4 regions of the Paenibacillus sp. Soil724D2 genome follow, and region 2 is predicted to be linked to each of the others. Evidence: riboswitches for the same ligand, from Rfam matches in the RefSeq annotation. Region 2 holds a riboswitch; each other region holds the start of a gene.

Region 1 (8,322 bases), on a different contig from region 2:
GAAATAGCAGTCTCTAAAGGCTCTTATTCAACTGCATTTCTCCCGAATCCATACTTGGAAAAATCGGACTTTATTATGAAATTGACTCTTTTAAACAACACCATTCAACCGCGTGTTTGAATTCATTCATCCAACAACCTCAACCCAGCATAATTGACGATTGATCCCGGTTTAAGACCTCAATATTGAGCATGATTAGACGAATGAATCGAATGTCTTCTCCTACAAATTAGAAAACAAAACATCAGGATGGATTTAACTTTACCTCCCCCTAACCCAAAAACATTTAATTCCATATAGATAGAAAAAAAAGGATCTGAGTCGACGACTCAGATCCTTTTTTGAAAGAGATAAATATACTTTGAGGAACAACGCTCCGCGATTTCAATTTCTAACGTCTTTTTCCAAAAATTACGAATCGTAGTTCCGTTTCTTTAACAGTCTCTGCGATCTCTTAATCCTCTTCCGCTTCTTCTACCTCATATGTACATAGAAAACGCTCTACACCCGGATATTTCTCTCCGAGGCTGCGAATGACAAACCCAATATTCCGATAAAATTGGACTGACTCTTCATCCGTTTCTGCCACGATTCGAACGGGGTGCATATCTTCAATAATTTCTAGGATAATCCCTCGTCCAAAGCCTACCCCTCTGCTCTCCGGTTCAACGGCAAGATGAGTGATCGTCATCTCCTGATTATCACTGAGTTCAAAGCCGATAATGCCCACCATGATACCTTCGGATTCATATCCAAACAACCATAGATTAGCATCATTTTCATAACGATCAATGACAGGTTGCAACGCCTCAGGATCGGGGAAAACGCTGTAACTCAGCAGTTCTTGTATATCATTTTCATTTAGTCGGGATTTCACATTTACTAACATCTTTATTCACTACTTTCGTATTGTTATCTACACATAATCTAACAACTTAAGCAAGCTGTCAATATGAGCTACAGGGGAGATTCCCTTCTCCTTCATCAGATGTCCGCTCAGCCCGTAGCTGATAAAGGGAACTCCTGCATCTACGGACGCTCTGCCATCTATCCACGAATCTCCGATTGATATCCATTCGCTCTCAAGAATGTGTGGAAAATGCTGCTTAGCGGCTAAGTATCCAGATGGAGATGGTTTCATCGCTTCCATTTGTTCTCTTCCGATGATCAAATCAAAGTATGGATGAATTCCCGTTGTTTCCAGCGCTTGTACCGCTGCCTTGTATGAATTATTTGTCACAATAACCAGGACATATCCCGTCATTAAAGCTTTCAGGAGCTCGGAAACATGGGATTCCAGTCCTGCGCCTTCCATGCCGATTAGTTCATGTTGAACGACCATATGCATCACTTCTGTATAGGACTCTTCAGACATCCCGTTCGCTTTCACATACTCAATCATGGTTGAAGTGGTATGCTCTTGAATCGGAAAACCAACTGGCAATAAATCATGATCAATAAGGTAGTCCGCCACTTGCTTTTTCATCATTTGGAAATTAATCTTAGACCTCAGCAGTGTATTATCCATATCAAAAATAATGCCTCGAACATGGCTTGATTTATACATTGAACCTCACCTATCCATCTTTAGAACTATAAAAAATCAAGAAATTAGCATTATAAATTATTCTTAGTTGAATTCGACATCGTTCGCTAATTATATGCAAATACCGCTATAGACACGTCATTTTTAACTAATTATAATAGGGCGTATTAACTGGTATTTAAGCTTTACACATCACTGACTAGTGCCTTATGAACTACATAAATAGAATCGTAAAAAGCAAACCATTGGAAACAATGCGACGCAAAGCCATGACCTAAGGCATCCCTAATTGGGATTGCTATGGACGACAGGTTACCGAGTCAAGGAGTTCATCCTTTCATTCGGGATGGGCTTTTTTATTTATACGAAATGAGGTTGATTCATGCACCATACGCTAACAGATAATTATCCAATTTACCTCATGCTGCTAACGTTCATTATTTCAATAACTGCTCTTTACTTATCCTTTAATAACAAAAAAGCACTCCAAGCTTCGCTATTAGAGTCTGCTATCGATTGTATCATGATGTTTAATTCAAGTGGGAGGATCATTGCGTTTAATCCTGCAGCAGAAGCCATTTTGGGTTACGAACGCAAAGAAGCTCTAGGGCTAACGTTAATCGATTTTCTTTTTGAAAAAGATGGCCAGGAGACAACCTTCTTAAATCTGCTATTCACAGCCAAAGATGAATCGATTATCGGTAAGCGAACCGAATTGAAAGCATTTCGATCGGATGGCAGCGTGTTTCCAGCGGAAATAACGATTACGAGCACTCCGTATAAAGGAAGGCATGTTTATACAGCTTATCTCCGTGATCTGACTGAAAAAAAGAAGTCCGAGGAAATGATACAACAGCTAGCCTATTTTGATCTTCTGACAGGCTTGCCGAATCGCAACCAGTTCAATCAGCTTTTCCATGATGTGTTAAACAAAGCCAAACAACATAATCAAAGCTTAGCTCTACTTTTCCTTGATGTAAATCGGTTTAAACTCATTAACGATACCTTAGGCCACCACTTGGGAGATCTGGTGCTGCAAAAGTTCTCCGCACTGCTCTCGGAAAGCTTGTTTGCACAAAGCATTGTTTCCAGGCTAAGTGGCGATGAATTTGTGATTTTGTACCCATTCGGGAATCGGGAGTCAGCAGCTGTGCAAGCGGAGAAAATCATTCGACAACTGGAAGCTCCTTTCCAAATTGATGGTCGAAATGTTTTTGTTTCCACTAGTATCGGTATCTCTTTGTATCCAATCGATGGAGAAGATCCGGAGGTTCTACTGAAAAATGCTGATCAAGCGATGTATTTGGCCAAAGACCTCGGTGGAAACCATTATCATTTTTATGAACAGGAAATGAGTGTCATTTATTCGAGGAGAAGTGCATGTGAGCAATCCCTCCGGTCAGCTATAGAACATAATGAGCTCTACCTCATGTACCAACCCAAATTCCATATTCCTACTGGCAAAATAATCGGGGTAGAAGCTTTACTACGGTGGGATAGCCATGCGTTAGGAAGCGTCTCTCCGAAGGAATTTATTCCTATTGCTGAAGAGTCCGGACAAATTATTGCAATCGGAAAATGGGTTTTACAAACTGCCTGCTTACAAATGAATAAATGGCAAGCTGCGGGCATGGAGCCTGTTCCTATTGCAGTGAATATATCCTCTGTCCAGTTTCATCAAGAAGATTTGGTGACAATGATTCTCGAGATTCTGCATCAAAATAAGCTGGAAGCACAGTATTTAGAACTTGAAATGACCGAAAGCATTTCGATGAATTACGACCTTAGCTGCATGGAAAAGCTTTATGCTTTAAAGCGTGAGGGAGTTAAAATCTCTATCGATCATTTCGGAACTGGTTATTCTTCTTTAAGTTATTTACATAACTCTCCAGTGGATACGTTGAAAATTGATAAATCGATCGTTCATGAGATCTCTACCTATAATTCGGAATCTTCAATCATTGAAGCTATTATGGCTATGTCACATAGTTTAAAAATGAGTGTCATTGCCGTAGGTGTAGAAACTCATGAACAGCTCAATCTTCTAGAAAGATTTGGTTGTGAAAATATACAAGGATACTTATTCTCAGTTCCACTTACAGCTGAGCTATTTGAAAAGAGTTATGTTTTCCATGATACAAATGCTAGTCCAAATGCTTTATGAAAAAAAGCCAGAATGCGGAGGTTACTCCGTCTTCTGGCTTTTCAGATCGGACGCCGAACGAATAGCAAACGGCATGGCCAATGAAAGTAAGCTTGCCAAAAGTCCAAACACGAACATACCGTGAATACCTGTATAAAAGACGCTGGATTTCGTAAGGATTGCACCCATAATGGTTACGCTGACCGCTGTTCCAATATTCCGTGCAAAGAGCTGCAACGAGGTAGAAATCCCCTTCTGGTGCGCTGCTACAAGCTGCTGTGAACCGATTGTAGTAATAGTGAAGATTATCCCATAAGCAAGACCAAGCGTCGTTAGTGCGGTAAACGTGTACCAGAATGGAGTACCCTCATGTATGAAATAAAATAAGGCAGCTGTAATGACGAGTATTATATTACCTATGACTAGAAGCCGTTTATATCCATAGCGAATTACCCATTTCCCACCAGGAACAGCAACAGCCATCCACCCAATGGATGTGCTCAGAAGTGCAATACCGCTAACAAACAACGAGTAGCCTTGATTTTGCAGGAAGAGAGGTATGAAGCTGGAAGTCCCAAAGAGAGCCGCGCAGCTTAGAAAAGAGCTTGCAATCATAATGGCCACTGGACGATTGCGCAGCAGATTTAACGGAACGATTGGCGCAGGATGTTTTCTCTCATATAAAAAGAAAGCAATCATAAATATGCCTCCTAGCGCGCCATACATATAGCTATAACGCTCAACTGCTGTAGTAAGCAGCAATAAGGAAATGCCACAGGCAAACAAAATAGCTCCGCCATAATCGACTACGGCTTTCTTCGGTTGATACACTTCCTTATATGGCTGCAAGGCAAGAAGCGCAACGATACATACCGGTATATTAACGAAAAAAATCCACCGCCAACTCAGGTAGGTCACGAAAAACGTACCCAGTAGAGGTGCTAATATGGCAGATAACCCCCACATCCCTGTGAAATACGCTTGTACTTTACCTCGCTGCTCCACCGGATAAATATCTCCCGCAATAATGGCAGGAAAGGGCATCATCACCCCTGCACCAATTCCTTGAATCGCTCTGAACAAAATCAGCTGCAGCATACTCTGGGATAAACCGCAAAGCACAGATCCGAAAAGAAACAGAAGTATGCCTGCTGCATAGATCCGCTTCCGCCCAAATAGGTCAGATAATCTGCCAGCTAATGGAGCTAATACAGTAGACAGGACCATATAGGAGGTAAATGCCCATGCGTACAGGTCATTGCCACCAATTTCTTTCACAATAATCGGCATTGTGGTATTCGCAATCGTGGTATCGATAGACGACACTAATACCGCCAAAACGATACTCACCATAACCGTAGTTCGATTTCTAATGGATGTCACCTCCTAAATACTACTTTTTTTCACATCCACATATTGTAACTGATTCCAGAATGAATGAATAGCATGTTCAGAGCATTATGAAGTCAAATCAAAAAGAGTTAAAAGTTTTCCTTTACATAATGCTTTTCTATATAATAAAATTAATCCAATATGGTTAGTGGGTAATTGGATTGGGGACATGACAACATGACTTTAACAGTTTTATTTATGGGCGTATTTGTTGGTTTTATGGTCGGATTGACTGGTGTAGGCGGAGCTTCGCTGCTCACCCCCATTTTGATCCTGATTGGAATAAATCCTTCAATTGCCGTGGGAACAGACCTTCTTTATAATTCGATTACAAAGCTTTTTGGCACGATTCAGCATTGGCGGCAGAAAACGATTGATTTCAAGCTGGTTAAAATGTTGGCCATGGGTAGTATTCCAGGTGTAATTGCAGCTATTATTTTTTTAAAATTATTCAATTCGTTCTTTCATAATCAGGAGATCATTATTAAGCATGCTCTTGGTTATGTCTTGATTCTGGTGGCGTTTGCTACTTTGTTTAAAGTTTTCTTCGGCCACAAAATCAAAGAAAATCGCTGGCAGCTCCAATCTTTGGAGGAGAAACGAGGACTAACCATTACAATTGGGGCTGTACTGGGTTTTGTTGTCGGGCTTACGTCCATTGGATCCGGCTCCTTGTACGCTATTGCAATGCTTTACTTTTTCCGTATGAACCCGGCTCAGCTCGTCGGAACTGACATTGCTCACGCTTTCTTCCTTGCAACGGCAGCAGGCATTCTGCATGCCAGTATGGGGAATGTGAATTATACGCTCGTCCTCAACCTACTCATCGGTTCCGTTCCCGGCGTCGTTATCGGCAGCATGCTCTCTGCTAAGGCACCGACCAATGTTTTGCGCATGATTATTGCAAGTCTGGTATTGATTAGCGGCATTAAATTAATTGGCTGAATCAGAGCTGAGACTCCGTTTTTATTTCCATTGAACCGATCATTCATACGAAGAAGCGTCCGAGTAAACTTAATCGGACGCTTCTTGCTATGCTCTTAACTTGTCGTTTTGTGCGGTTCCCCGGGAAATACCTGCCTTTTATTTCAACGTCATTGCCGCTCTTATCGGGATAATGAATTGGCTCGTTGGCTTGATAATATGTAAACCCAGCATGAGTGACATTGCCAACATTTCCGTTACAGCAATTGCAGCAGCTATTCTCCAATATATCCCCTTTAACCCTTCTCCGCGTTTGCCCGATCAATAACCAGAATAGGCTGCAGAACTTTTCACTCCCATCTACCCAAGTTTTACATATATCCGTTTAATTAGTATATCATAGCCCTAATTCAGCGTGGCATTTACCCATTTTTCTTTGGAAATAGGCTATAGCCTACACCAGGAGATCGACCTTAGTCATACTTTGTGATGAATACCCAATGTGATGTTAAAGGAGCTACTGCATATGCTGCGACTAATGTGTAAAGGGAAGATCCATCGTGCGACGGTAACGGAAGCCGATTTGGATTACGTGGGAAGCATTACCATAGACAGTTTATTAATGCGTAAAGCGAATATTTTACCCTATGAACTGGTTCAAGTCACAAGTCTGCGAAACGCCACCCGGTGGAAAACTTACGCGATACCTGCGCCGGAAGGCTGCGGCAAGATCGGTTTGAATGGTCCCCCTGCCCACCTTTTTGCTCCTGGCGACCTCGTTATTATTCTAAGTATGGGACTCATGAATGAAGCCGAAATTAACAACCTCAAACCTCAAGTGGTCTTCGTTGATGAACGCAATCAACTGCTCAGGGTTGAAGAACATGATCTTGTTATTCTCAAGCAAGAAGCGAAATCTAATGACTAAACTAAACACAAGTAAATGGACCAAATATAAGCTGCTGCAGAAATCGTCTGAACTTCGTGTGAATCTTCCAGAAACAGCATGGCTGCGAAAAAGCTCTTTCTGGCGCATGATAAAAAAATACAGTCAGGTCATCATTAAACCAACTGGGAGCTATGGGGGCAATGGTGTCATTCGGATCAAAAAGATGGATTCTTCCACATATGAGGTACAGGATGGCGCTACGAAGAAAAATTTTACAAACCATACCCAATTAAACGCTTATATCAAAAAGAAAGCGAGCAAAAACAACATTATTCAGCAGCGAATTCCGCTTGCTACGGTGAATGACCGGCCCTTTGATCTCAGAGTGATGGTACAGCGACGCCTAAACTCACCTTGGGAAGTGACCGGTAAACTGGCCAAAGTGGCCGGAAAGGGCTTTATCGTAACGAATATTCGCATGAGCAGCGGCAAGGTCGTATCGGTGGAACATGCTCTCAAAAACTCGGCGCTCAAAAAGATGCGGGCTTCTGATCTCCTCTCACAGCTCGATAAAGTTGCCTTGCAAGCCGCTAAGAAATTGGGTCCTTATTATCCTTGGGTGCGGACGATGGGGATTGATATGGCATTCGATAAAGAAGGGAATGTTTGGATAATTGAGGTTAATTTCGCTCCAATGCTTGAGCTATTTTTGAAATTGAAGGATAAGTCGATGTTCTACAAGATAAAGTCATTTCACAAAAAGAAAAACAAAAACAAACCAAATATTTGAATCGCTAAAATAAGTTGGAAAAATAAAAATAAATCAAAAGACACAAGCCGTTTCCATCTTCTCCTCTTGGTAATAGTCTAAATAAGAGTTTGCAATAACAAAACTCTTATTAAAACTATAATAGTTTTCTATTGAAAACTTTGAGGAGGCCCGGAGATGAAGCGATTGGGGCTTTATTGCTCACGATGTTCTGCAAGGCTCCCTTTCCGTTATCAAGAAATGAAATGCGACTGCGGTGGCACTTTATTGGTCGATTACGACTTGGAACACTTAGCTAGAACGTTAACGAAGGAAGCTTTACAAACACGCTACCCATCGATGTGGAGATATAAAGAATTGCTTCCAGTGAGTAACCCTGATTGTATCATCACCTTAGGCGAAGGCTGGACGCCACTTCTGCGTATGCAGGAATGGGAGCAGAGACTGCCTATTAAACGGCTATGGATCAAGAGAGAAGAGCAGAACCCTACGGGGAGTTTTAAGTCGAGGGGCTTCTCCGTCGCTGTTTCCTTGCTCAAAGAAGCGGGAGCGACGAAAGCGGCCGTTCCATCCAATGGAAATGCCGCAGGGGCATTAGCCGCTTATGCAGGACGTGCCGGGATCGAGGCATCCGTCTTTATCCCCATGGATTGCCCGCC
Region 2 (8,322 bases):
TTACGATTACCATACCTGCGGGGTCGGTATTGCCTAATAATACAGTATTGAATAATATAACTTATACGGGCACAGCAAGAAAACTTGCTAGCGATCTAACGGTTACAGTAAAAGGATTAAATGGTCTTCATAAATTAGGATATACTTTAGATAATCCGGTTCAAGCCGCTCAGGATTTCTTTACTGCTAAAGCAGGTTTCTCGAATATTACAGCTGAGAGCTTTCAATTAAACCCTGTAATCGATAATGACACTTCAAAAATTGCAACATCACTTAGAACTGATGGAATAGGTGCAGCTGAAACAGTTACAAAAGGAAATAATACCTTAGCACTATTGATGAGTCAGTTGAAGGACACTAAATTTAATTTTGATCCGACTAATTCCGGGGCAATTCTAAATTCAGGAACAGTTGATGACTTCTACCGATCCATTGTAGGACAACTAGGCGTACAGGCTCAAGAAGCCTCCCGCCAATTAGATAACCAAAAAGCGCTCGTAGACCAAGTTGAAAGCCGCAGACAATCCGTAAGTGGAGTTTCATTGGATGAAGAAATGTCCGATATGATTAAGTTTCAACATTCTTACTCAGCTGCAGCAAGAGTTATGACCACTTTCGATGAAATGCTAGATAAAGTGATTAACGGTATGGGGATAGTAGGTAGATAATCGTACGTAGAGGAGGTATTATAAGTGGTCTTAAGAGTGACACAAGGAATGATCCAATCACAGTTACTAAGTAATATTAGTAATAATGTGAAACGAATGAGTGTAAGCCAAAACCAACTTTCTACTGGGAGAAAGATCAATAAACCTTCGGACGATCCAGTAGGAATTACTTATGCACTTCGTTATCGAAGTGAGATTTCCATTAACGATCAATATCAAAGAAACATTGATGCTGCTAAATCTTCAGTGGATCATACAGATACTGTTCTTTCAGAAATAAATGACGTCATTCAAAGGGCTCAAGAGTTAACAGTTCAAGGTCTAAATGGAACTAATCCACAGTCGGCGCTAGATGCAATTGGTGTCGAAATGGGACAATTGTATGAAACGGCGGTAGGGCTTGGGAATGACCAGCTTAATGGGAAGTATACATTTAATGGACAATTCACAGATAAACAACCCTATTCAATTGCTACAGCATCATCAGATATACCGGATGATCAGAAGATAAGCTATCAGGTATCTGCTGGTATAACCATCCCAATAAATCAAACCGGAAATGAAGTATTTGGAGCTCCGGGCAACAACGACAACTTATTTAAGATTTTAAAGGGTCTGAAGGATGCTTTCTCTCCAAGTCCTCCTGGAACACCGGCAAATTTGACTGTGGCAAAGGGGTTAATGACCGATCTATCAAAACGATTTGACAATTTTCAAACGGTGCGATCTGAAGTAGGTGCGCGAGCTAACCGTATAGATCTCATGGATAACAGACTCAAGGATTTAGACGTAAATCTTACTGATCTTAGCAGCAAAACAGAAGATGCTGATATGGCGGAAACCATCACTAAATTAAAAACGGATGAAAATGTATACCAAGCATCGTTATCAACAGGAGCAAAAATTATCCAACCCAGCTTGATTGATTTCTTGAGATAATAAGGAGGTTCAACTTGAACATACCTCGATTATCTATCCACCAAACTTTTGCTCATATTGGATTAGATACCCAGAAAGCTCAACTTTCTATAGTATCCCCACGCGGGCAATTAGAAGTTAAGCAAGAAGCAGCATCTGTGGAAATTACTAGTCCCAAGGGAGAATTAAGCGTGGACTCATCTGCAGCGTGGAGCGCACTAGGGAAAGGCGATCATTTGGAATGGATGAATCAAATTTATAGCCAGCTGCAATCAGTAGCACTGCAATCTATCAGTAAGATTGTTGAAGATGGTAACCGAATGGCCATGATCATAAATCCTAGTAACCCATTTGCCGAGATTGCCGCAAACCAAATAAATGAACTAAACCCTTTGCAATATGTAGGTGAGGCTTCAAATCTCAATGTGAAGCTAAATTATGAAATGAGAAAGCCAGAAATAAATATTACGCCTCATAAAGCCGAAATTCAATACACGCCTCAGAAACCTCAGGTTAGCTATACTCCGGGGAATATAGATATTTATGTAAAGCAAAAGAATTCAATAGAAATAAATGTTAGCTCTTATGATTGGTATAAGTAGTTATCAGCAATAATTTAAGGCAATAGCTAATGCTATTGCCTTAAATTATTGCAAAGGAGGATATAGAATGTTTAATTATATAAATGGGAAAATAATTAGCTTTAAAGGTTCAATTCTTGGTTTTAAGGATTTAGATTTATTTGAATTTGAGACAATTGATGAAAAGGGACCATTTGCTTATTTAAAGAGCATAGAAGAAAAAAGTATCGGTTTTGTTGTAGCTAACCCATTTGCTTTTTTCCAGAACTATAGTTTTGAGTTGGATGAGAAAGATAAGACATGGCTGCAAATAAATACATACGAAGAAGTTCTTGCACTAGGGATTATAACTTTAAAGACACCATTTGAGAAATCAACAATGAACTTGGTAGCTCCGCTTGTTATAAACATTAATCATCTATCAGGTAGCCAAATTGTCCATGCACCTTCGAGAGACTTTAGTACCCAAACACCTTTATTCCCAAAATTTAACGAGAAAGAAATTGAGGGTGTAACATGTTAATTCTTACAAGAAAAAATGGTCAGTCTATTCTCATAGGCGAGAATATTGAAGTCTTTATCACATCAATAGAAGGTGATCAAGTAAAAATAGGGATCAATGCTCCTAACGATACCAGAATTTATCGTAAGGAAGTGTTCGAGGCTATTCAACAGAGTAATAGAGAAGCGCTTACAGAGCTTCCAAATATCGAAAATATGAGAAAAATGCTGAATTTAGAGGATGTTTAGATAAATAATTATATAATCAATATTGAAACGGTAAAAAAAATAGTGATAAAGAACTAAATTGCTATAAACTTTCTAATCGATTCAGCCGAAATAATATATGTAAGGTCAAAGACCTATACAATCCACATGGATGTGGAATACAAATTCAAGGAGGAATTACAAATGATTATCAATCACAATCTTAACGCAATGAACTCTCACCGCAACCTGACGTTTAACAATGCACAACAAGGTAAATCCAGTGAGAAATTGTCTTCCGGCTACCGCATCAATCGTGCGGCAGACGATGCAGCAGGTCTCTCGATTTCCGAACAAATGCGCTCGCAAATTAAAGGGATGAACCAAGGGATGCGTAACGCTCAAGACGGTATTTCCCTTGTACAAACGGCTGAGGGTGCGATGAACGAAGTTTCTGACATGCTGACGCGCATGAAAGAACTTGCTACTCAAGCGCAAAATAACACGTACAACGCGAACGACCGTACTGCAATGGATGCTGAATACACATCTTTGACTACAGCAATCGACTCCATTGCTGCAAACACGAAGTTCAACGGTATTACTCTTCTGGACGGTTCCGCTAGTGCAACCTTTACGATTCAAACGGGTGGTGGCGCTGCTGACCAAGTAGTAATGGATTTGTCGACTATTGATGTTACAACTGCAACTCTGGGTGTTGCTAGTGGTGTTGGTACAGCGGCAGCGGCTATTACAGCAAGTGGACAAGTTGATGCAGCAATCACTAAAGTTAACACTGCACGCTCCTCACTTGGTGCGTACCAAAATCAACTTGAGCACGTCTACAATAACGTTGGTATAAATGCGGAAAACCTACAAGCTGCTGAATCCCGTATTCGTGACACCGACATGGCTTCTGAAATGATGAGTTACACGAAATTCAATATCCTGCAACAAGCTTCCACTGCGATGTTGGCACAAGCTAATCAAGCACCACAAGGCGTACTGCAATTGCTCCGTTAATCAAAGAACAAAAAGAGGCCTTCAAATCGAAGGTCTCTTTTTTGTAGTGCAAGTTAGAATACGTAAACGCTATGATGATTTCACCCATGGAGTTCTTGTAATGATTTCTATTACTTGGGCGTGGTTTTATTTTTAATTTTACTAACTATAGAATTTTTTTATATAAAGCTAATAAATGAGCCTTCCTTGTACGATAAATATAGTAGACAATAAATTAATGAGGAGATGAACAGGATGGTTATGCGAATAACAGGTATGTCCTCCGGTATGGATATTGATGGCATGGTTAGTAAGCTAATGAAAGCAGAGAATATGCCGATCGATAATCTTAATAAGCAGAAAACAAAGAATGAGTGGCTGCAGGATTCGTACCGTGCAATAAACACAGCTATTTATCCATTAAGTGAACAGAGCAAGCAATTACAGTATAACTACAACTGGCCAACAGCATCAGGGACAGATGGTAGTGGAAATCCTGCCTTCACACAGGCAGATAAAGATGCTATTTACGCAAAAATAAGCAGTTTTATTTCGACTTATAACGACACAAGCGTTGCATTGAAATCCAAGTTAGATGAGACGGTAGAGCGAAGCTTTCAACCACTAACAAGCGACCAAAAGAAGGCAATGAATGATGATGATATAAAAAATTGGGAAGACAAAGCAAAAAAAGGTTCTCTTCGCGGAGACACGATAGTGTCTAAAGCATATTTGGATTTCCGTTCCGACGTGACTACAGAGGTGACTGGAATTACGTCGACATATAAATCGCTTGTTGATATTGGAGTCACAACGGGTGCTTATAACAAGTACGACACTTCAACCGCAGGCAAATTGTACATGGATTCAACTAAATTAAAAGCAGCTATTGATGCGGATCCACAAGCAGCAATTAATTTGTTCACGGCACACGGTACCGGTACAGATCGAGGTATCGCACAGCGGATCTATGAGGATGCTGGAAATACGATGTCGGAGATTTCGAAAAAGGCTGGTTCGGCAAATGGATCGTATACTAGCACTTATACGTCTCTGGGCAAGAAGGACTATGATCTCGCTCAAAAAATTTCAGATATGACAGAAAAGCTTAACAAGAAAGAAGACCATTTTTATAGAATGTTCAGTACCATGGAGACTGCAATTGCAAAAGGAAATTCCCAAATGAGCTGGTTACAAAGTCAAATGGGTTAATTATACTGCAATAATATTCCTAAAGTTTGTTATATGGAAGGAGGAAACCTATTGGAAATTCAATCCAAATTCCCCCAGGTTCAATTACCCGCTTTAACAAAGGATGTGTCTGAGCCGATTAAGGCAACCGGAGAATATATTGAAATCAAGGACAAGAGCAAATCACAAATATTAACGGTTGGGGAGAAGGCTTTACTTGATTCAATTGATAAGGCTAACAAAGCGCTTCAAGGCACCCCACATGAGTTTAAGTATAAAATACACCAATCAACAGGTGAAGTAATCGTACAAGTTTTAAATAAAGATACCCAAGAAATTGTTCGTGAGGTTCCGTCCGAAAGGTTTATCGAACTGGTGGAGAAACTTCAGGAGCTGTCTGTGGGTGCAATCATCGACGAGAAGAGGTGAAGACGCTCTATGCTTAACGTACAGAATCAGTATTTAAACACCCGTGTTCAGACGTCCTCCCCAGCAGAATTAACTTTGATGCTTTATAATGGTTGTATTCTCTTTATTAAACAGGGTATTACTTGTATGGAGAAACAAGATTTTGCAGGGAAACATACAAATTTTACAAAAGCACAGAATATAATTGAAGAGCTTCAATCCACACTAAAAATGGAATATGAAATTTCCCACAATTTAAACAGTTTATATACGTTTCTTCAAAGCAAGTTGTTCGAAGCTAATGTCAAGCTTAATTCCGAATCTGCTCAATATTGTGTCACGATGTTTACAGAATTGCGTGATACATGGAATGAGGCGTTGAAGAGCTTGAAAAATGCGGAGAAGGTGAAATAGGTATGAGACATTCGACTCCAATGGAGCACTTGTTAGAAAACCTGAGAGAAACAACAGGTCAAATTTCCCATTTAGATTTAAATGAAGAGGCAAACGAAAGTTTGCTTCTTTCTTTACAGAATGAACAGGTTGAACTGAGGCAAAAAATTGAAGAAACGTTGTTGGATGAAAGACGTTCTTTTACTGAACATGAGAGACAATACCTCAGAGCGTGTTTAGTGATGGAACAAAACAATATAGAGAGATTCAAAACGACCCAGCAGTCTCTGGTTGGACAACTTCAACGCATCAACTCTGGTAAAGTCTCACGAGAGCTATATCATTATGAAGAAGAGCAGAATGTTGGCTTTTTCATTGATAAAAATCGGTGATGGAAATAATTGTCGAAAAATAAGGTAAATGTTGTAAGAAGTACTAGAGATATACTTGTGAAAAAAAGAATAAGAAAATATAGTAAAATAGTACGTAGGAATTAGTTCCAAGGATATAGAAAATGAGAATAGAATGGCAAAACTATAGTGATATAGTGACGCAAAGCCATGGGTCTAATCGCTTAATTTAGACGATCAGGTCGCCAGGTTGCCCATTCGTTTGGTCATACAAACAATAGCAACCTGCTATTGTTTTTTGTTTGCATATTATCAAATATTATGGAGGAATAATCATGAGACGAATGAAGCAATGGTTAGTTTTGATGTTGACCTTTAGCATGATTTTTAGTGGATTGATGCTGAGAACTACGGAAGCGGCAGCAGCAGTAAATGATTATGTGAGTGTAACCAAAACTGTTTCCCCGACGATAATTACAACGGAGGATACAGCTGATGTTACATTGAATATCACGGGTACCCCGCCAGTCAATGTAGTTGTTCCGAACGATGTCGTACTTATCATCGACAAGTCGGGAAGTATGGCACCTGCCTACAATAACGGTGAAGATAAAATGACGAATGCAAAGAATGCTGCTAAAGGTTTCGTTGATTTGATGGATTTGACAAAGCACAGGGTGGCTGTTGTCGATTTTTCATCAACCAATATGATCAGTAGCATCCCCTTCACAACAGATAAAGACGTTGCCAAAAATTACATAAATGGAATTCAAGCAAATGGTGGGACAGCGACTGGCGATGCTATTCAAGCAGCCATAAACTTGCTGGTGGATCATCGCCCCGAAGCGCAGCCAGTCATCGTCATTATGACGGATGGGGAGGCCAATCAACCATCGAACGATCCATATGGGTATGCAAAACAAAAGGCGCAAGACGCGAAGGATGCAGGTATTATAACCTATACGATTGCACTGCTCAAACCGAGCGAGGATCCTGATACAAGCGGACCGAACATACTGCTTAAAGAAATGGCCACAACGGCAGCACATCATCACTTCGTGCTTGGTTCAACCGGATTAGCTGAAATATATGCAGCCATTGTCAAAGAAATTGGCTTGGCGAGCGCCTTTGATGTTACAGTAATGGACATTGTTGATCCGAATTTTGAAATTGTTCCGGGATCAGCTGACAATAACATCCCTAAACCGACCATAAATGGGAATACGCTAATTTGGGACTTTAATGAATTAAAGGATAGCACCCTTTCATTTACGTATAAAATCCGTCCGGTAAGTAAAACAAAAACGGGTACTTTCCCAGTCTCAACAGCGAGTTCGGTTATAACTTATAAGGACTATGCAGGTGCAAGCCGATCGAAGTCCATTTCGAGTGTTAGTGTGAAGGTAAAGCTTCCAGCTCCGGAAATCACGTCGTTGGACAAACATATTGGTCATCCAAATGGCGGAGAAACGGTGGTCATTAACGGCAATCACTTTGTAAGCGGGGCAACCGTCCTTTTCGGAACGATGCCGGCGACTAATGTAGTATATGTAAGTGACACACAATTGACGGTAACTGCTCCCGCCGGAGCCCAAGGTGTTGTCAATGTTACCGTATCTAATCCGGATGTTCAACAAGCGTCAGCCCCTTACCAATACAAAGCTGACCCGATTGTTACAAACATAGAGCCGAATAACGGGCCTATTGATGGTGGTACTCTGGTGTTCGTATCAGGTAACTATTTTATGAAAGGAGTCACTGCACAATTTGGTGATCTTCCTGCATCGGTAGTCTATGTTAATCCATCTTATATAAAAGTAACTTCTCCGATGGTAACAACGCCTGGTCCAGTTGATATTACCTTTACAAATCCAGATGAAACAAATGTTGTTGTTCCGGGAGGATTTACGTATAATGCACCTCCAAAGACGGATCCAGAAATTACGACGGTTACACCGAATACGGGACTTATTACAGGCGGTGACCTAGTCTATATTGTTGGGAAAAACTTCAAGTCAGGTATGACTGTATTTGTTGGCGGCAAACAAGCCTCCACTACGTTTATGTCAACAACGAAATTATCAATCATTGTTCCAGTAGGTG
Region 3 (8,322 bases), on a different contig from region 2:
TCGCTTCACTGATCGGAATCTAGGATATTTCCGTGCAAATTTGAGAGAAATTCGTACCAATGTTTTGTTCAATCGTTCCTTTGATATTTTAGGGAATTTATCGGTAGCTTTTATCACCTGGATTGGCGGTATTGCTGTGTTCGATAAAACGATTGAATTCGGAGTTTTGTATGCTTTCATTACGTATATACGGCAGTTTTTTCAACCGATTAATAACATTACACAGCAATGGAATACCCTTCAATCTACAACGGTGTCTGTCAATCGAATTTGGAATATATTCGCCATTCAACCGGAAGTAAAGGATAAGGAAGGCATGTTGTCACCCTCGTTGTCCGACGTGAAGGGGGACATTCATTTCAACCATGTGCATTTTGGTTATTTGAAGGATACAGCTGTCATTGAGGATTTAGAGCTTCATATTGAGCCCGGTGAAATGATCGGTATTGTGGGGACGACGGGCGCTGGGAAAAGCTCGTTGATTAGTTTGCTTTGCCGCTTTTATGATGTGCAGGAAGGGAGTATCCGCATTGACGGCACGGATCTGCGGGATATCCCGCAGGCTGATTTACACCGAATGGTTGGACTTGTACAGCAGGAACCGTACTTATACGCAGGCAGTATTTTGGACAATGTTCGGATGTTTGATGAAACTATAACGCGTGAGGAAGTTATTGAGGCATGCCGAATGGTTGGGGCAGACAATCTCATTTCACGAATGAAAGATGGTTATGAGACACGCATATCAGAGAGAGGAAGCGGGCTTTCCGCAGGAGAGAGACAACTGATCTCATTCGCGCGAATTATCGTATTCAAGCCGAAAGTACTGATTCTTGACGAAGCTACAGCGAATTTGGACTCCCAAACGGAGCAGTTGATTCAATCCGCGCTGCAGGTCGTAGCCGAGGGAAGAACGACACTTGTTATCGCACATCGCATCTCGACCATTATGCATGCTAACCGCATCATTGTGATGAGTCAGGGGAAAATTGTTGAAGAAGGGAACCATGCACAATTACTTGCGCTTCGTGGCTATTACGAGCAATTATATCTCCATTCACAGGGGAATATGGATGCTGCACAAACTATTTCATAACATGAATGCGCCGCAACTGAGGTTGTGAAAATAAGCTTTGTCGGACTCCTTGTTAGGAAGTCGTGACGAAGCTCATTTTACCGCATAAGTAAGAATAAGTTATAGGGTAACGATGGCCCCTTTCTTATCGGCGATAAAAGCTACATCTATACGCACTCGCTCACCTTTGAATGGTCTCAATAGTGGTTTTCTCAACTGATAAGATTTTATATGTTTTGGGTTTGGGGTGAGCGAAGCTTACCCCTTTTTTATTATTGTTTTGTTTTGGAGTAAGTGAAGCTTCCGCCCTGATTACCCCAGTAATAAGAAGGGGTGTTTTGTGTGCTGATATATGGGAGAACCGGGGAAATAGGAGGGTAAGTTGCATAACGTACAACATTTATCCTTGATTTGTTCTGTGAAGGCTGAAGATGTTGTATGTTGTACAACAATTCAGCCTATTTATAGGCATTTGGGCTGCTTTGGCAGGAATTGTTGTATTTTCTGCAACATTCGTGAGGAAAACGTGGATTTGCTTGCAAATTGTTGTATAATCTACAACAATTCACGATTGAGTAAGTGTGCATGGTTACACATATGCCTTGGGCGCAATCATATGTTGCGCGTCAACCATTAGGCCCTTTTTTTTATCTAGATTCCTAGATTCTCCACTTCATTTAACCAGAACGGTGTTATCACCGTCCATAAGTTGGATTAGCTTTATCGATATAAATAAGCCCTGTATCCTCGTATTTGCGTGTCATGACAAGATTTCTTTTATTACTGGAATAACTGTCTCGAAAAGAGACAATCGAACCTATTTTACCACGATCCAAGGGAAAATGTTAAAAAAGCAATATAGTTACAATATAATATCTTTACAAACAATACTGGAAAATTGTGTTGTTTTATTTATATTACTATACTATACTAATGTATAAAATTGTAAAGTTTTGTTGTCGATTATTGTCGAAGATGGGAATTTTCACCTACAACTTTATAACGGCAAACCTATTGAAAAATAGGGACGCAAAGCTAGAGGGACTACATCCGACAAGGATATGTCAGCCAGTTGCATTGTAGCAATTGGTGGAATAGGGCATTTATGCCTATGTTTCTCCTTTTTTTTGTGAACATTTTCGTCAAGCAATTCTATCGATAGGAGAGAAATGAATGAGAGAGAAAAGATTAACAAATGTACAGCAATTATTCCCCAGTGAGGATGGAAACCGACAAACGCGACAAATGGTTTTGCGGCTCATTGAACAACTAGTAACAGGAGTGGATGGTCTCAAAAACCCGGATGGCGTCAATCTCAAGGGCGAGAAAAACCGAACAGGGACTTTCTATAACAATCTAATTCGAGAAAGCTCCATTCCTAATGGCAGCGTCCCCCTAGAGGAAGTTAATACAGAGCTATTGAAATTGCTGCATGATCATCCTTATCATACGAAATATTTTTTAACGAATATTTTACCGATGGCAAGCATCCCGGGGATTATGGGCATGATCGCGGCATTTTTGGTTAATGGCAACAATTTATGGGATGTATACGGCCCAGCCGGAGCTGAAGCTGAAGTAAGAGTCATCAGCATGATGTCCAAATTAATAGGCTATGATGCGCTGAAAAGCGGCGGGTATACGACATGGGGCGGACAAGGAGCTGTATTCTCAGGTCTCCGGATAGCGATCGCTAAATTCGTTCCGGACGCATTGCAAAAAGGTGTTCCCGACAACTTGTATGCTTTTTGTTCCGAAGCCGCTCACTACAGCTTGTTTAAATCTATGGAGGCATCAGGCATAGGGAGCGATAGATTGATTAGAGTTCGCACGAATGCTGACAGCTCCATGGATGTGAATGATCTGAGAGTTAAAATGGAAGAAGTGATCGCACGAGGCGGAATTCCGATTTACATTGTAGCTACGACAGGAACGACGGATGCCATGGGGATTGACGATTTGGAGCAAATTTATGCTGTGTCTGACAAGGCAGCCGTTCATCATGGGTTGCTTAGACCTCATATTCATGCAGACTCTGCTTTAGGTGCGTTCTTTGCTTTCTTTAATGACTATGATTTCATCTCCAATCCACTCGAATTAAAGAAAGATGTCGCTCAGGCTTTAATTTCTATCCAAAGCAAGATGAGGCATTTGCATTTGGCCGACTCGCTTTGCTTCGATTTTCAAAAGCTGGGGCAAACCCCTTACCTGACAAGCTTATTTCTGGTCAAGGATGCCGCCGATTTAAGGCTCATGGATCTGCATCCGGATGAAACGCCCTATGTCGGACATCGGGGATACGGACAGTATCACACCGGTTATACGTTGGAGTGCTCGCGCATGGCTAGCTCCATCAGCATTTACAGTGCTCTGCTTGCATTCGGCGTTCAAGGGTATCAGCAATTGCTGGCTCAGTTCGTTGAGGTTAATCTTGCTTTCCGGGAAGCGCTTCGCCAAGAAATCCCTCATGCTGAAATCGTTAATAACGACAACCCTGGCATCATTACACTATTTCGTATATATCCGGAAGGCAGTCCGCATTTTCAAGAAGAAGTTTCAGGCAAGTGCACGCTTAAGGAAATTGAACGGAATAATAAATTTAACGAGCGTTTATTCGAAATGCTTGGGAATCATCGCGATCGTATATTTTTTGGCGATACCAAAAAGCATCTGCTTGTTCAAACGAAGGATGATTGTTCTGTTGCTCTTTACGCGACAAAGATTTTTGTCATCTCCCCTTATACGGAGACCAAACATGTACATGAAATTATTCAATATTTGAAGGAAACTGTAGCGCAAGTCTACGAGAAATATTCCGAAACATCGCTATTAAGCAGGAGGTAATTGAAGTGGCAAAGCATGCTCCAAATAAAATAATAAACTGGTTCAGAGGACAAATCGCGGTGAAGATGACGAGCAGTATCTTACTGCTGCTGTTATTCGTATGCGCAGCCTTCTCCGTCTCTTCCTATTTGGCCAGCAAAAGTTTAACAACGAAGCTTGAGGATCAATTTGTTCTAAGATTAACGACAAACATTGAAAATGTTTCAAAATATATGACTTCTATTCCCGAACATGCAGATGAAATTACAGGCAAAGATCAACCGGCTTATACCAAAATAAAACAGCAATTTGAACAATTTAAAAAGCAAGACTCTCTTGAGAATGTTTATGTCTTGCAGAAAGTTCAGAATAAAGATCAAATCGTCATTTTAACCGGAGTTGATGAAGATTTCGGCACCGAGTATCCCTTTACGCCTGAAATGAACAGCGCGATCAAAGAAAATAAATTAACGATCAGTGAGATTTACAAGGACGAATTTGGTATACATAAATCTGTCTTTGTTCCCCTCAAAAATGTTAAAGGCGAAAACGTCGGAATTCTCGGGATTGATTTAGATGCCTCAGTCGTTCCCAAAACGAAGCAAGAATTGTTATGGACAACCTTTACGATTACCTTAATCGTTATAGTCGTAGGCGGTCTGATAGCCTTCTTCATAAGTCGAAGTGTGACGAGACCGGTCATTCAGCTGATGCGTGTAACAGAAAAGGTTGCTGCCGGAGATTTATCTGCACAAGTCGCAATCCAGCGAGTAGATGAGATCGGTAAATTGGCAAATGCTTTTAACGAGATGCGTCAGAATTTAGATTCCCTGATCCGCCAAATATTTTCTTCATCCAACCTTATTACCAATACCAGCGCGCAATTGTATCAGTCTGCGGACGAATCCAGCTCTAGCAGCGCGCAGGTTGCCGTTTCCATGAACAGCATGAACGAAGGGGTTGCTGAAGTTGTTTCTTCCATTACAGAGAGTACTTCATCCATCGTTGAGATCAATACGGAATTATCAGAAGTAACATCTGAAGTCAAAGAGATGCAGGAAATGGCCCACAAGGTAGGTGCACAATCTGCAGACGGTCAGCAGCTTGTTGAGAAGACATTACATCAGATGAATGTGATTCAAAAAGAGATGAAGCATTCACAAGAAGCCGCGCAGCAGTTGGGAAACCGCTCGAAGGAAATTGGGGAAATTATCCATATTATCACCGAAATTGCACAGCAGACGAACCTACTGGCACTGAATGCGTCCATTGAAGCGGCACGTGTTGGAGAACAGGGGAAAGGCTTTGCCGTTGTAGCTGGTGAAGTGAAGAAGTTGGCGGAGCAATCCACGAAAGCCGCAAGCTCAATCACAGAGCTCGTTTCCAGTACCCAAAATGACAGCCTTCTTGTCATGGAGAGCATTGTCCAGGGAAATCAAGCCGTTGAACAAGGTCAAAGCTGGATTAATGATACGTATGAAAATTTTAAAGTTATTTTTAACGGTATTTCTGTTTTCTCCAATCGGACAGACCATTTGATCCATACTTTGGAGCGAGCAGAAAGATCCTTTGAGATCATTTCGAATGCCATGCAGAAAATCTCAGGGATTACAGAGGAACAATCCGCAGGCTATGAGGAAGTGGCGGCGGCAGCTCAAGAGCAAAGTGCTTCCATTCAGGAAATTACTTCAGCCATTCGCCAACTATCTGATATGGCTGTTGTCCTGCAAAGTTCTGTTCAAAATTTTAAGATCACAGATTGAATGCAATGACTTCCTTCATTTGATTACTTGCCAGCCCAGTGCTGGCTTTTTTATTTGAAAGCCATTAATCATCCATAGGCTAATGATCTGGTACTAGGAATAGATAGTACTTCTCAAACTGCATATCTCTAGTACAATTAGAAGTAAGCGAGAGGAGGAATATTCATCATGAAATCCAAATTTGTTATGATTGGGCTAGGCTATGTATTGGGAGCAAGTGCTCTACTAACCGCCATTGTATATTTTTTTGCTACGAATTGGGAGAAATTGAACCGCTGGGAGAAATTCATTCCTGTCTTTGTGCTCATATTGGGCTTTTACGGCTTATCTGTATGGCTTTCGCGCCAAAATGGCAGGCAGTTTCTAAGTAAACTTAGCTTGTTCGCAAGCTGTATATCCTTCGGTGTAGGTGTTGGACTCATTGGGCAAACCTACAATTCTCATGCGGACAGTTACAGCTTGTTCGCCGTATGGTTCATTCCGGCATTTTTGCTTGCCTTATTAACCAGATGGCAGCCCTACTATGTACTGGCCTATATTTTAGGCCATCTCGCTTACGGAATATATTTCTTTGGGCGTTGGGGAGTAAATTCAGATGCGGAAATCATTCAAATCACCATCTGGCTCGGAATCGCCATTGCAAATGGCATCTTGTATGTTCTGAGCGAGAAGGAGCGTTTGTACTCGCCATTTCTGAAATGGATCTCTTTTCAAATTGGGATGGCGGTTTTAGTCGTGGCTTCAAATTCACATGCGTACGAAAAGTACGGTATCTTTATGAACTTGCCACTCATCCTAGTACTTGCGGCAGCCGTGTACTATACACACAAGACGAGGAACAAAGCTTATCTATTGTTTGCCGGTCTGTGGGTATCGATCACGGTGACAGTCAAATATATCGAGCTTATCATCCAGTATTATAACGAGTTTTTTTTCATAGCCAGCTTGTTGTTTATTATCTTGTTCATCTTTGCGAATGTGAAGTTCATGAACTTTATTCGTTCTTGGAATCCCTCTTCCAAGCAGTTGCAACCGGAAAATCGCTCGGATCAAGAAGCTACGGATCAAGCAAAGCCGGAAGGAGATTTTACCAAATGGGTCGTCCGTGTCCTCACCGTTTCGGTCATCATTATTGGCTCGCTTCTGGGAAGCTTGACGATCATTGGGATTATCACTGTTGTACTAGGATTTAATGAACCGGAGAATATACTAATAGGCTTTGGGTGTGTCACTGTCATTGCGATGATCATAGCAAAAAAACTAAATTCATTAGTGCGATACACGATACTCATTAGTGGATTGCTGCTTGGAGCAGGAGCGGCTGTATTTACGGAGAATGTTCCTATTCTCTTGGTTTTCCTGGCGCTTACGATTGCAGCTTTTATCTACATTGGTGGGTTGGTACATCGTATATTCTTCTTACTGGCTGCTGTCATTATTGCTTCTTTCGTACTTTTCAATTGGATTGATAGCGGTACTATTGTTCTTACCGTACTTACCGGCTTATTATTCATTATGTTTGCCAGTGGTCAGGTCATTGCAAATACGGGAGTCAGACAACCCATACTTTACAGCAGTTTTCCTTCATTTCTGATAACTTTATTTGCCTTAACTTTTATGGCGGAGTCATCTTGGTATTATATAGCCAATGTGCTATTCTTTATCGTCGTTGTTCTCGCTTTGGTCATTAGTAGACAACTGCAAATCAAATGGATTTATGCTTGGTCAATGGGCTTCTGGATTGCTTTCCTGGTATATAAATATTATGATCTGGCCTGGAAGCTTCTGCACAAATCGATTAGCTTCGCGGCTATCGGGATTTTGGTTCTTGCCTTTACGGTTTGGTATGAAAAAAGACATCGTTCTGAAGCGATTGAACCCGTTGAGGCTAATTCTAATTATGCTATGAACCGCTGGATTATTGCTCTGCTAGTTCTGCTTCAAGTCATGGCAATGTCCTTACAAATTGGTAAAAGTGAGTGGCTGCTCGCTCACGGACAGCTGATTAAGCTGGAGCTTAAACCGCTTGATCCACGTTCACTAATTCAAGGTGACTATGTGCGTTTGCGCTATACTATATCTGAGCCGCCTCTATTTGCAGATAAAAATGATGAGGCAAGTTCTAAGGGGAAAATTACAATCGTTCTCTCTCCGAACCAGGCGACAGGTGTTTATGAATATCGCCGCTTATATACCAAAGGGGAAGCATTAGCTCCGGGAGAGGTTCGCATGAATGGAAACAAGGTCGGTTATGAGGGTATTGAATATGGGATCGAGACTTATTTCATTCCGGAAGGAACAGGCCGTGTATTTGAACGGGATGCCAAGTTTGCTGAAGTGAAAGTTTCTGCTGGCGGCGATGCGATCCTTGTGCGTTTATTGTTACAACCAAGTGTTGTCCAATAAAGATTAATGTGGTAAAATTACCCGATCTTTGCTTAAAAGAAAGGGGTAACTCTTCTCATGTGGCTTATATTTTCAGTGCTTGCGGCTGCCAGTTTCGGGCTGCGAGGCATTCTATATCATTGGACCAGCCAGCAATCGCTGAATCGGAATGTGCTGCTCTGCGGCACATTTTTTATGGGGGCGCTCGTCAGTATTGGCTGCGCCCTTATTTCACAGCAAGAGTGGACGGTATCAGCTCTGATTGGTGTTCAAATG
Region 4 (8,322 bases), on a different contig from region 2:
ACGTAGTGGTCCTCCAAGCGGTGGTCCCGGTGGTGGTGGCGGTCGTCCAGGTGGCGGCGGTGGCTTCAATCGAGGCGGTGGCGGTGGTGGTCGCGGCGGCTTTAACAAGCAGCAAGGCGGAGCTAGACCGTTTTCGTTCGAAGATAAAGTATCTCGGTTCCTTAAAGATAGTGAAGAGCGGATTTCGTCTTTGAAAAAGAACACCGAGTCCAAACGCGGTGGCCGAGGCGGAAGAAGAGATTAATAGATGCGGTAACGAACCACATTCGCTTAGGCGGGTGTGGTTTTTTTTATCCAAGCGTCAAATCGTTAAAATAACGTAAAGAACAATCGACATGGAATTACGGGTATCTCCCCCATACGCAGGGCGAAAGTTCGAGGCAATCAGACTTTTGGAAACGTTTTCGATACGGTAAAACGAGACTAGGCAAGGGCTGAGGCGTGGTGACAAGGCGAACGCGGCTTGTCGGAAATTTCTTTGAATCTATCAACTCATTCTGACAAACTTTCTGCTAGATTGTCTCTATACTAGAGAAACAAATAAGGAATGAATGGATGGTGTTCGAAAACATGCAGAGAAGAAGCTTAGGCACAGTGATTGGTGGCGGTTGGTCGGGATTGTGGCAGAAAGCGAAAACAGGCGCACATAGCGCTGCCGTGGAAAATCGATTCGTACAAGCCTTTGTAGCTAAGAAGTGGTCTTTACTGCTCATCGTGATGGCTTTCTTACTCGGTCGTGCGATGATTTTGGAACAGCTATCTCCGTTTGCGCTTGCGTTCATTGCTGTCATTTATTTTACAAGGAGAGATATTTTACACTGGGTAGGTGTCGCTGCATTTGCTGGAAGCCTATTCTCGCTGAGTTCGAATACCGGTTATCTAGTTACGGAGATCATCGTTTTCTTACTTATCCAAAAAGCTTTGGAGAAATTTGAACGCTCCGATATTTCCTTAGCACCGCTTCTTGTATTCAGCTCGACCTTGCTGGTTCAGCTCTTTGCAGAGCTTGTAGTCTCAAACTTAAGCTGGTATACGCTAATGATGGTTTCCGTTGAGGCACTGCTAAGTCTAGTGCTGACGCTAATTTTTATTCAAGCAATTCCTGTATTTACGCTTACCCGCAAGAACTACCATTTGAAGCATGAGGAAATTATATGTCTGATTATCTTGTTAGCTTCTGTGATGACAGGAACGGTGAGCTGGGTTGTGGGTCCAATCACCGTAGAACATGTGCTTTCTCGTTATTTAATACTATTATTTGCGCTGGTGGGAGGAGCGCCATTCGGAGCCTCGGTAGGTGTCATAACAGGATTAATCCTAAGTCTTGCGAATAGTAATGCGGTTTATCAAATGAGTTTACTGGCTTTCTCGGGGATGTTAGCAGGGCTTCTCAAGGATGGTAATCGATTGGCTGTTGCATTCGGAATGCTGCTCGGGTCATCGATACTTGCTTTCTATATGGGATCCGGGGCAGATGTGATCAACTCAACATGGGAGTCGCTTGCAGCTGTTGCACTCTTTCTGTTAACACCGCGGAGTTTGATTCTGACTCTTGCTAAATATGTGCCCGGCACGCAGGAGAATCTGAAATCCCAACAGGACTATGCGAAGCGGGTTCGGGATGTTACAGCAGGACGTGTGGAACAGTTCTCTGAAGTGTTCCGCCAGCTGGCGCGCAGCTTTAAGCAGTTGACGACGGATGATGCGGTGAGCCGCAAGGAGGAGGATGTTGGTCATTTCATGAATGCGGTTGCGCAGAAGGCTTGTGATTCCTGCTGGAAAAAGAGCCAGTGCTGGGATCAAAAATTTTACCAAACCTATACGTATATGACCGATATGATGACCCAAATTGAGATGAAGGAGAGTATGACGAAGAAGAATATTCCACCAGAGTGGAGGAAGGTATGTATACGCACGGATCAAGTGCTGGATGTGATGAAGCAGCAGTATAGCTTGTACAAGAATGATTTGCATTGGAAAAAGCAGATTATGGATAGCCGACATCTCGTAGCGGATCAGCTTTCGGGCGTGTCCCAAGTCATGGAGGACTTGGCCAAGGAGATTAAACGGGAAGGACAGGAGCTGTTCCTTCAAGAAGAGCAAATTCGTAATGCCCTGGAGGAGCTGGGCTTATCCATCCATACCATCGATATCATTTCCTTGGATGAAGGAAATATCGAGATTGAGATCATTCATCAATACACGAAGGGCTTCGATGAATGTCGGAAAATCATTGCGCCGCTCTTGAGCGAAATTATCGGCGAGAACGTCGCCGTCATGCGCGAGGAAATGCATGAGCGCGGCGAGGGCTACAGCACGGTCGTATTCGGCTCCGCCAAGGAATACGAGGTTGAGACCGGGGTCGCCGGCGCAGCCAAAGGCGGCGACCTCTTCTCGGGCGACAGCTTCTCCACGGTGGAGCTGGGCAATGGCAAGTATGCCGTGGCGCTAAGCGACGGCATGGGCAACGGCGAGCGCGCGCGTGCGGAGAGCCAGACGGCTCTGAGCATCCTCCAGCAGCTGCTGCAGTCAGGGATGGACGAGAAGCTGGCGATCAAGTCGCTGAACTCGGTGTTGATGCTGCGCTCTTCGGATGAGATGTACGCGACCGTAGATATGGCCTTGATCGACATGTACAGTGCAAACACAACGTTCATGAAGATTGGCTCTACCCCTAGCTTCATTAAGCGCGGAACGGAAGTGATTTCAATATCGGCGAATAACCTGCCAGTCGGCATCCTGAGTGAGATAGATGTTGATTTGGTCTCGATTCCGCTCCAATCGGGTGATATCCTTGTCATGATGACAGATGGGATCTACGATGCACCGGGACATGCGGTAAATAAAGAGATGTGGATGAAGCGGATGATACAGGAAATTGATACGACGATGCCGCAGGATTTTGCGGACTGCTTATTAGAAAGAATTTTCCGCCACCATCATGGCGAAATTCAAGATGATATGACCGTCGTTGTGGCACGAGTCGAGAAGAGGCAGCCTGAGTGGGCTACATTCCGCTGGCCAGGAATTACGCGAATGGAGCGTCCTAAGACGGTTAGCTAATGGAGGAATAGAAGCCATAACAGCTCATTTGCTGTTATGGCTTTTTATGTGCCGTTATTCCCTTAGGAGCATAGCGAGTGATGCTATTTCGAAACTAGTAAATTAATGCTCAATAAAGGTTGCGCTCAGAATTAGAAGCATGCTTAACTTATTAATATGTCTGGGTTGGCTGATGCTAAGCTTCCCTGGAGTGTCATTGAGAACCAAGAGAAAGGTGGCACCACTGATGATTAGAAAAGAGCTATCTCTGTTATTTATCGTTCTTGGGATTATCATTTTTCTCTATCCAACGTTAAACGATCGTTATGAGAGCTATCAGCAGAACAAAATTTTGAAACAATGGCAGGAAAATCTGCAGGATATGGATCAAACAGGCACTGTCCTCGAGGAGGAGGCAGATCCGGGCTTGGTCGTACCTTCTTCCAGTCCCGCAGCAGTGGAATCTCTGCCGACAAGCAGCCAGCTGAGCAGCCAACCAAGCCCCTTGGCCGTGAAAACGACACCGAAGCCTGTAACATTGCCGCAGAAGAATATAGAGGGTGTCCTCACTATCGATAAAATTGATCTGAAGCTCCCTATTCTAACAGATGCAACCGTGAATAATTTGAAGATTTCCGTCGCCAGCATAGCCAATACAGGCAAAGCAGGCGCTGTTGGTAATTATGCCATTGCGGGTCATCGAAACCTGACCTACGGAAAAAATTTTAATAGATTAGATGAAGTAACCGAAGGGGATTTCATAGAAGTGAATACAGGGAGCAAAACGTATATCTACAAAGTAGTGGACAAACAGTATGTCCTCCCAGAGGATGTTTGGGTGCTGAAGGGCAACGGCAAAGATCGGGAGATTACGCTAATAACTTGCCATCCAATGGAAAATCCGACTCATCGTATTGCGATCAAGGGAATCATGGTGCAGTCGAAGGAATAAAATGTAATATTTTGTCTATTCAGAGAGACAAGCCTATGTTAAGATTGCACTATAGTGATTATAGGGAGTCGGTGCGTTCCTCCGATAAAGGCAAATCTAGCGAAAACTAGAGACGCAAAACTAAAGGGCCTTCCTTAGCCGAACTAAGTTGGCAGCCAGTTACCGAAAGGGGATTTTTTTGTGTTTAAAAAGCCAATTATAAGAACGATCATGGCAACTTTTCTGTTTGCTCTTGCTCCGCAAGGGATATTTGCAGCTTCCAATCCTTCCGTGATTGATAAAGATGCTCTGAATAAAGGGATTATCTCGGTTCATTATTCAAACGATAAGAACTCCAAAGTTCTCGTGCGAATCATGAGAGAAAATGTTAAATATGATTACACCTTCGTAGAAGGGGATCAGTACCCTTTGCAGCTTGGAAACGGCCAGTATAAAGTGCTGATAGGTGAGTCCATTGGGGCTAATAAATATAAAGTTGTAGCGCAAGAACAAATCGATTTAGAAATGGAAGACGAGAATGCCGTATTTCTGCAGTCCATTCCGTTGATCGATTGGAACGATGAATCGAAGGCGGTCGTTGAGGCTAAGCAATTAGTTGGAGATAAAGAAAAAGATATCGACAAAATAAGAGCCATTTATGGATATATCACCACGCATTTTCAGTATGATTACGAGAAGGCCCAAACTGTAGCAGATAGTTATATACCTAATCTGGATACGGTCTATGCAGAGTCCAAGGGAATTTGTTATGACTTTGCAGCTACTTTTGCGGCTATGGCAAGAAGTGAGGGGATTCCAACCCGTCTGGTTATGGGATATGAAAGTCATGCGCCAGATACTTATCATGCGTGGAATCAAGTCTTCCTGAAGGAAAGTAAGGAATGGGTGACGATTGATACGACGTATGACGCTGTTCATATACAAGCCGGTGAAACGATAGATGTCATAAAAAATGATTCTAATTATCAGATATCCAGAATATATTAAGTGAAATGATGAAACCTGATCTCATAACTGAGAACAGGTTTTTTTGTGCTTTCCATGTTGAAAAACAATAAATCCCAATATTTACAATACATCTTGTATCATATATCATTGATAATGATACATTTTGTTTCAAAGTCATAAGAGGTAGCACACATAAATAATCTCTATAAAAAATTGATCCATGAATGGAGGTATGAAATGATGTTGAAGAAAAAGACGAGTGCGTTGCTGATTACTTTATTAATTTTTATGCAGAGTATTTACGGGATTGGCTTTATTACTAAGGCCAGTGCGAACACGATTTCAAACAATATTCTTGACAGCGTGACGATGGCTGTATATGACAGCGCAGGTCAAGTCGTGACCGGCAATGTTTACGAGCCAAACTCCACAATACAGCTTGACTATACGTGGTCTCTGCCTAACGGTCATGGGTACAAAGGTGGTGATACGTATACATTCACACTGCCGCAGCAATTTTTACTATTCAACGATATTCCTGGTGTTTTGGTCATGGGGCAGGACCAGATAGGAACTTTCCATGTTGATCAAGCTAGTCATCAAGCGGTGATCACTTTTAACAACTACATCGAAAGCCATGACAATGTACATGGCACGCTCACGTTCAGAACACATTTAGATACAAGTAAACTTACTGAAAGCACGACGGTAACGATTACCATTCCGATTCAATCTGGTGATCAGATTTTCACTCTTCATCTTAAACCTTCTGTCACTTCCACAATTGAAAAAAGAGGTGTATCTTCTGGATTTAATTCGAAAGATATTCATTGGACCGTGGATGTGAATAAGACGCTGGATTCTGTTCAGAACGCAGTGGTGACGGATCCTATCCCACCGGGTTTATCTGTTCCAGTTACTGTAGCAGTCTATGATCTAGGGGTTCACTTAGATGGAACTGTCGTACAAGGAGCATTAGTGGATGCCAGCAAGTATACAGTAACTAGAACAGGAGCAGATCTTTCTATTCGATTCGCGGAATCTCCTATTCACACGGCTTACCGCATTCAATATACGACGCCAATAACCGATTTTGACAAAGCAACCTTTGTGAATACGGCAACCTTCGGGGGAAGTAATAAAAACCCAGCTCAGACCTCTGCGACAGTCCATGTAACGCGTGGCAGCTCTTTGGATAAAATTGCGGAAAGCTATAGTCCCATTACGCAGATTATTAATTGGGGAATCAAATATAATTATAATGAAAGGACTATTGCCCAATCAGCAGCATTCCTAAAAGATTTATTCAATGATACACAAGAAATAGTTGCAGGATCCCTTCATATCTATCCAGTAACGTTCAATCCAAGTGGCAATGAGACACTGGGAAGTGAATTGCCGAGTGGGGAGTACACCATTACAACGGAAGCAGCTGCTGGCAAGAAAGGATTTAAACTGCAATTTAATCATAATATTTCATCGGCATATAAAATTAATTATCAGACCAAGGCAAGTAGTCCAGTTTTGAAAAATATGATCATAACGAATAGCGTTACGTCCGGCAGCGGAGAAAGTGATTCAGCATCTCGGCCTGTTGAACAGGGGGCTGTTTACAAGTATCCTGGAACCGCAGATTACAACGCCAAAACCGTAGCTTGGAATATTATCATCAATAGAGACAGTCAAGTAATGAAAAATATGGTTGTGACCGATACTTTTTCAAATAAAGGACTGCGTTTTATACCCAGTTCAATAGTCATTAAAAAAGGAAATGTGGTCTTGCCGTCGACGGATTATATCCTCAATAGTGTCGAAGATGAAGGGTTCACAGTGAAATTCAAGAATACGATCTCAGAACCTCTTTCGATTACTTACACAACATATTTTAATATAGATTTGATTAGCCCACCGGGGAATGCAAATTTTATTAATTCAGCTAAGGTGGATTGGGTCGATAGCGCTAATGCAGGAAAGTCGCAAACGGCAATAGCAACATTTATCCCAAGAGATGAAGTGAAGAACAATGGGTTTAAATACGGTGCTTACAACGCTGTTACTAAAGAACTCACATGGACAGTGGGAGTCAACTATAACGGAAAAACTATTACAAATGCTAGTGTTCAAGATACGTTAGAGTCCAATCAAAAGTTTACCAACGATTCGTTAAAAGTATATAAGATGAACATCCCGCCAAATGGTATCCCTTTAGCCCCAACTCCAGCAGATGAAATAGACCTTTCGAAATATAAATACACAGTGGATAGCCAAAACAAGCTAGTTATTCTTTTTCAACAAGCCATTTCAGAACCTTATTACATCGTTTTTAAAACGAGTCTGCAAGGTCAACTGATTAACAGCACGGTTACTAATACGGCTAGAGCATTCAACGGAACTGAGCCAGTTACAAACAATCTCAGCGCGACCCTGCCCATTCCTAAAGGTGGAGAATATGTGACTAAAAGTGGAGGGCAAAGCGGAGATAAAATAAACTGGACAGTCCAAATTAATTATGGTCAATCTACGTTGAACGATGCAAAAATCATCGATATACCGTCAATAAATCAACAATTATTGCCAAATTCATTCCATTTATTTGCAACAACCGTGACTAGTAACGGGAATGTCATGAAGGGATCAGAATTAACGAAGGACGTGGTCTACACACTAGTTATTAAAACGGATACTCAAGGTAAACAAACCTTTGAGCTGAGTTTTGTCAATCCGATAACAACTGCGTACATTTTGGAATATCAATCGTTAATTAGGGCCAGCGATCACGAAACGGTTACCAATAGAATTACACTTAGCGGCACGAACGTGACCACTATTATGAAAGAAACGACCAAGGAAATCGTAGTAGGTGTTTCGGACGGATCTGGCACCGGTAGCGGTGTTCGAGGGTCATTGACGGTTAACAAAATTGACTCTGCAAATAACACCTTAATGCTCAGCGGCGCAATCTTTGAACTGTATCGCAAATCAGGTGATAAGAAGACTTTAATCAACACGTTAACAACAGATGAAACAGGTTCGGTTGTCTTTAATAATCTGCTTGCAGGTGATTATGTAGTGAGTGAAATAACAGCTCCTCTGGGGTACGTATTAAATAGAGAGGATAATCCGATAACCCTTCATCCAGGAGATGAACTTCATATCAATGTGATCAACACGAAGACAACTGAAACACCACCGCCAACGACACCAACACCACCGCCAACGACACCAACACCACCGCCAACGACACCAACACCACCGCCACCAACGTCAACACCAAGTGCAACGCCACCACCACCAACGTCAACACCAAGCCCGACACCAAGTGCACCGCCAACGCCGGCTATAACACCAACACCCAGCGTAACGCCACCACCGCCAACGGT

The links. A riboswitch is a leader RNA that binds a small molecule or an ion and turns the genes downstream of it on or off. The one in region 2 is predicted to bind cyclic di-GMP.
Region 1: linked by a shared signal. The riboswitch ahead of ASG85_RS30365 (putative bifunctional diguanylate cyclase/phosphodiesterase) and the one ahead of ASG85_RS26410 (IPT/TIG domain-containing protein) in region 2 are both predicted to bind cyclic di-GMP.
Region 3: linked by a shared signal. The riboswitch ahead of ASG85_RS30420 (pyridoxal phosphate-dependent decarboxylase family protein) and the one ahead of ASG85_RS26410 (IPT/TIG domain-containing protein) in region 2 are both predicted to bind cyclic di-GMP.
Region 4: linked by a shared signal. The riboswitch ahead of ASG85_RS20995 (transglutaminase-like domain-containing protein) and the one ahead of ASG85_RS26410 (IPT/TIG domain-containing protein) in region 2 are both predicted to bind cyclic di-GMP.

Annotation. Positions count from the first base shown of each region.
Region 1 covers NZ_LMRY01000056.1:52-8,373, forward strand. The annotation lists gene ASG85_RS30355 (GNAT family N-acetyltransferase) at 455-877, opposite strand; gene ASG85_RS30360 (HAD family hydrolase) at 917-1,567, opposite strand; cyclic di-GMP riboswitch class I at 1,773-1,866, shown strand; gene ASG85_RS30365 (putative bifunctional diguanylate cyclase/phosphodiesterase) at 1,929-3,710, shown strand; gene ASG85_RS30370 (MFS transporter) at 3,732-5,063, opposite strand; gene ASG85_RS30375 (sulfite exporter TauE/SafE family protein) at 5,259-6,026, shown strand; gene panD (aspartate 1-decarboxylase) at 6,532-6,933, shown strand; gene ASG85_RS30385 (YheC/YheD family protein) at 6,926-7,684, shown strand; gene ASG85_RS30390 (threonine synthase) at 7,841-8,322, shown strand, end outside.
Region 2 covers NZ_LMRY01000040.1:334-8,655, reverse strand. The annotation lists gene flgK (flagellar hook-associated protein FlgK) at 1-668, shown strand, start outside; gene flgL (flagellar hook-associated protein FlgL) at 693-1,607, shown strand; gene ASG85_RS26450 (DUF6470 family protein) at 1,622-2,188, shown strand; gene fliW (flagellar assembly protein FliW) at 2,256-2,690, shown strand; gene csrA (carbon storage regulator CsrA) at 2,684-2,917, shown strand; gene ASG85_RS26435 (flagellin) at 3,080-3,898, shown strand; gene fliD (flagellar filament capping protein FliD) at 4,133-5,089, shown strand; gene ASG85_RS26425 (flagellar protein FlaG) at 5,141-5,497, shown strand; gene fliS (flagellar export chaperone FliS) at 5,507-5,890, shown strand; gene ASG85_RS26415 (hypothetical protein) at 5,893-6,261, shown strand; cyclic di-GMP riboswitch class I at 6,387-6,477, shown strand; partial or broken gene ASG85_RS26410 (IPT/TIG domain-containing protein) at 6,555-8,322, shown strand, end outside.
Region 3 covers NZ_LMRY01000056.1:13,254-21,575, reverse strand. The annotation lists gene ASG85_RS30425 (ABC transporter ATP-binding protein) at 1-1,096, shown strand, start outside; cyclic di-GMP riboswitch class I at 2,070-2,155, shown strand; gene ASG85_RS30420 (pyridoxal phosphate-dependent decarboxylase family protein) at 2,249-3,919, shown strand; gene ASG85_RS30415 (methyl-accepting chemotaxis protein) at 3,925-5,661, shown strand; gene ASG85_RS30410 (GDYXXLXY domain-containing protein) at 5,830-8,067, shown strand; gene ASG85_RS30405 (EamA family transporter) at 8,125-8,322, shown strand, end outside.
Region 4 covers NZ_LMRY01000024.1:38,802-47,123, forward strand. The annotation lists gene ASG85_RS20980 (S1 domain-containing RNA-binding protein) at 1-244, shown strand, start outside; gene spoIIE (stage II sporulation protein E) at 571-3,063, shown strand; gene ASG85_RS20990 (class D sortase) at 3,290-3,994, shown strand; cyclic di-GMP riboswitch class I at 4,074-4,161, shown strand; gene ASG85_RS20995 (transglutaminase-like domain-containing protein) at 4,175-4,981, shown strand; gene ASG85_RS21000 (collagen binding domain-containing protein) at 5,180-8,322, shown strand, end outside.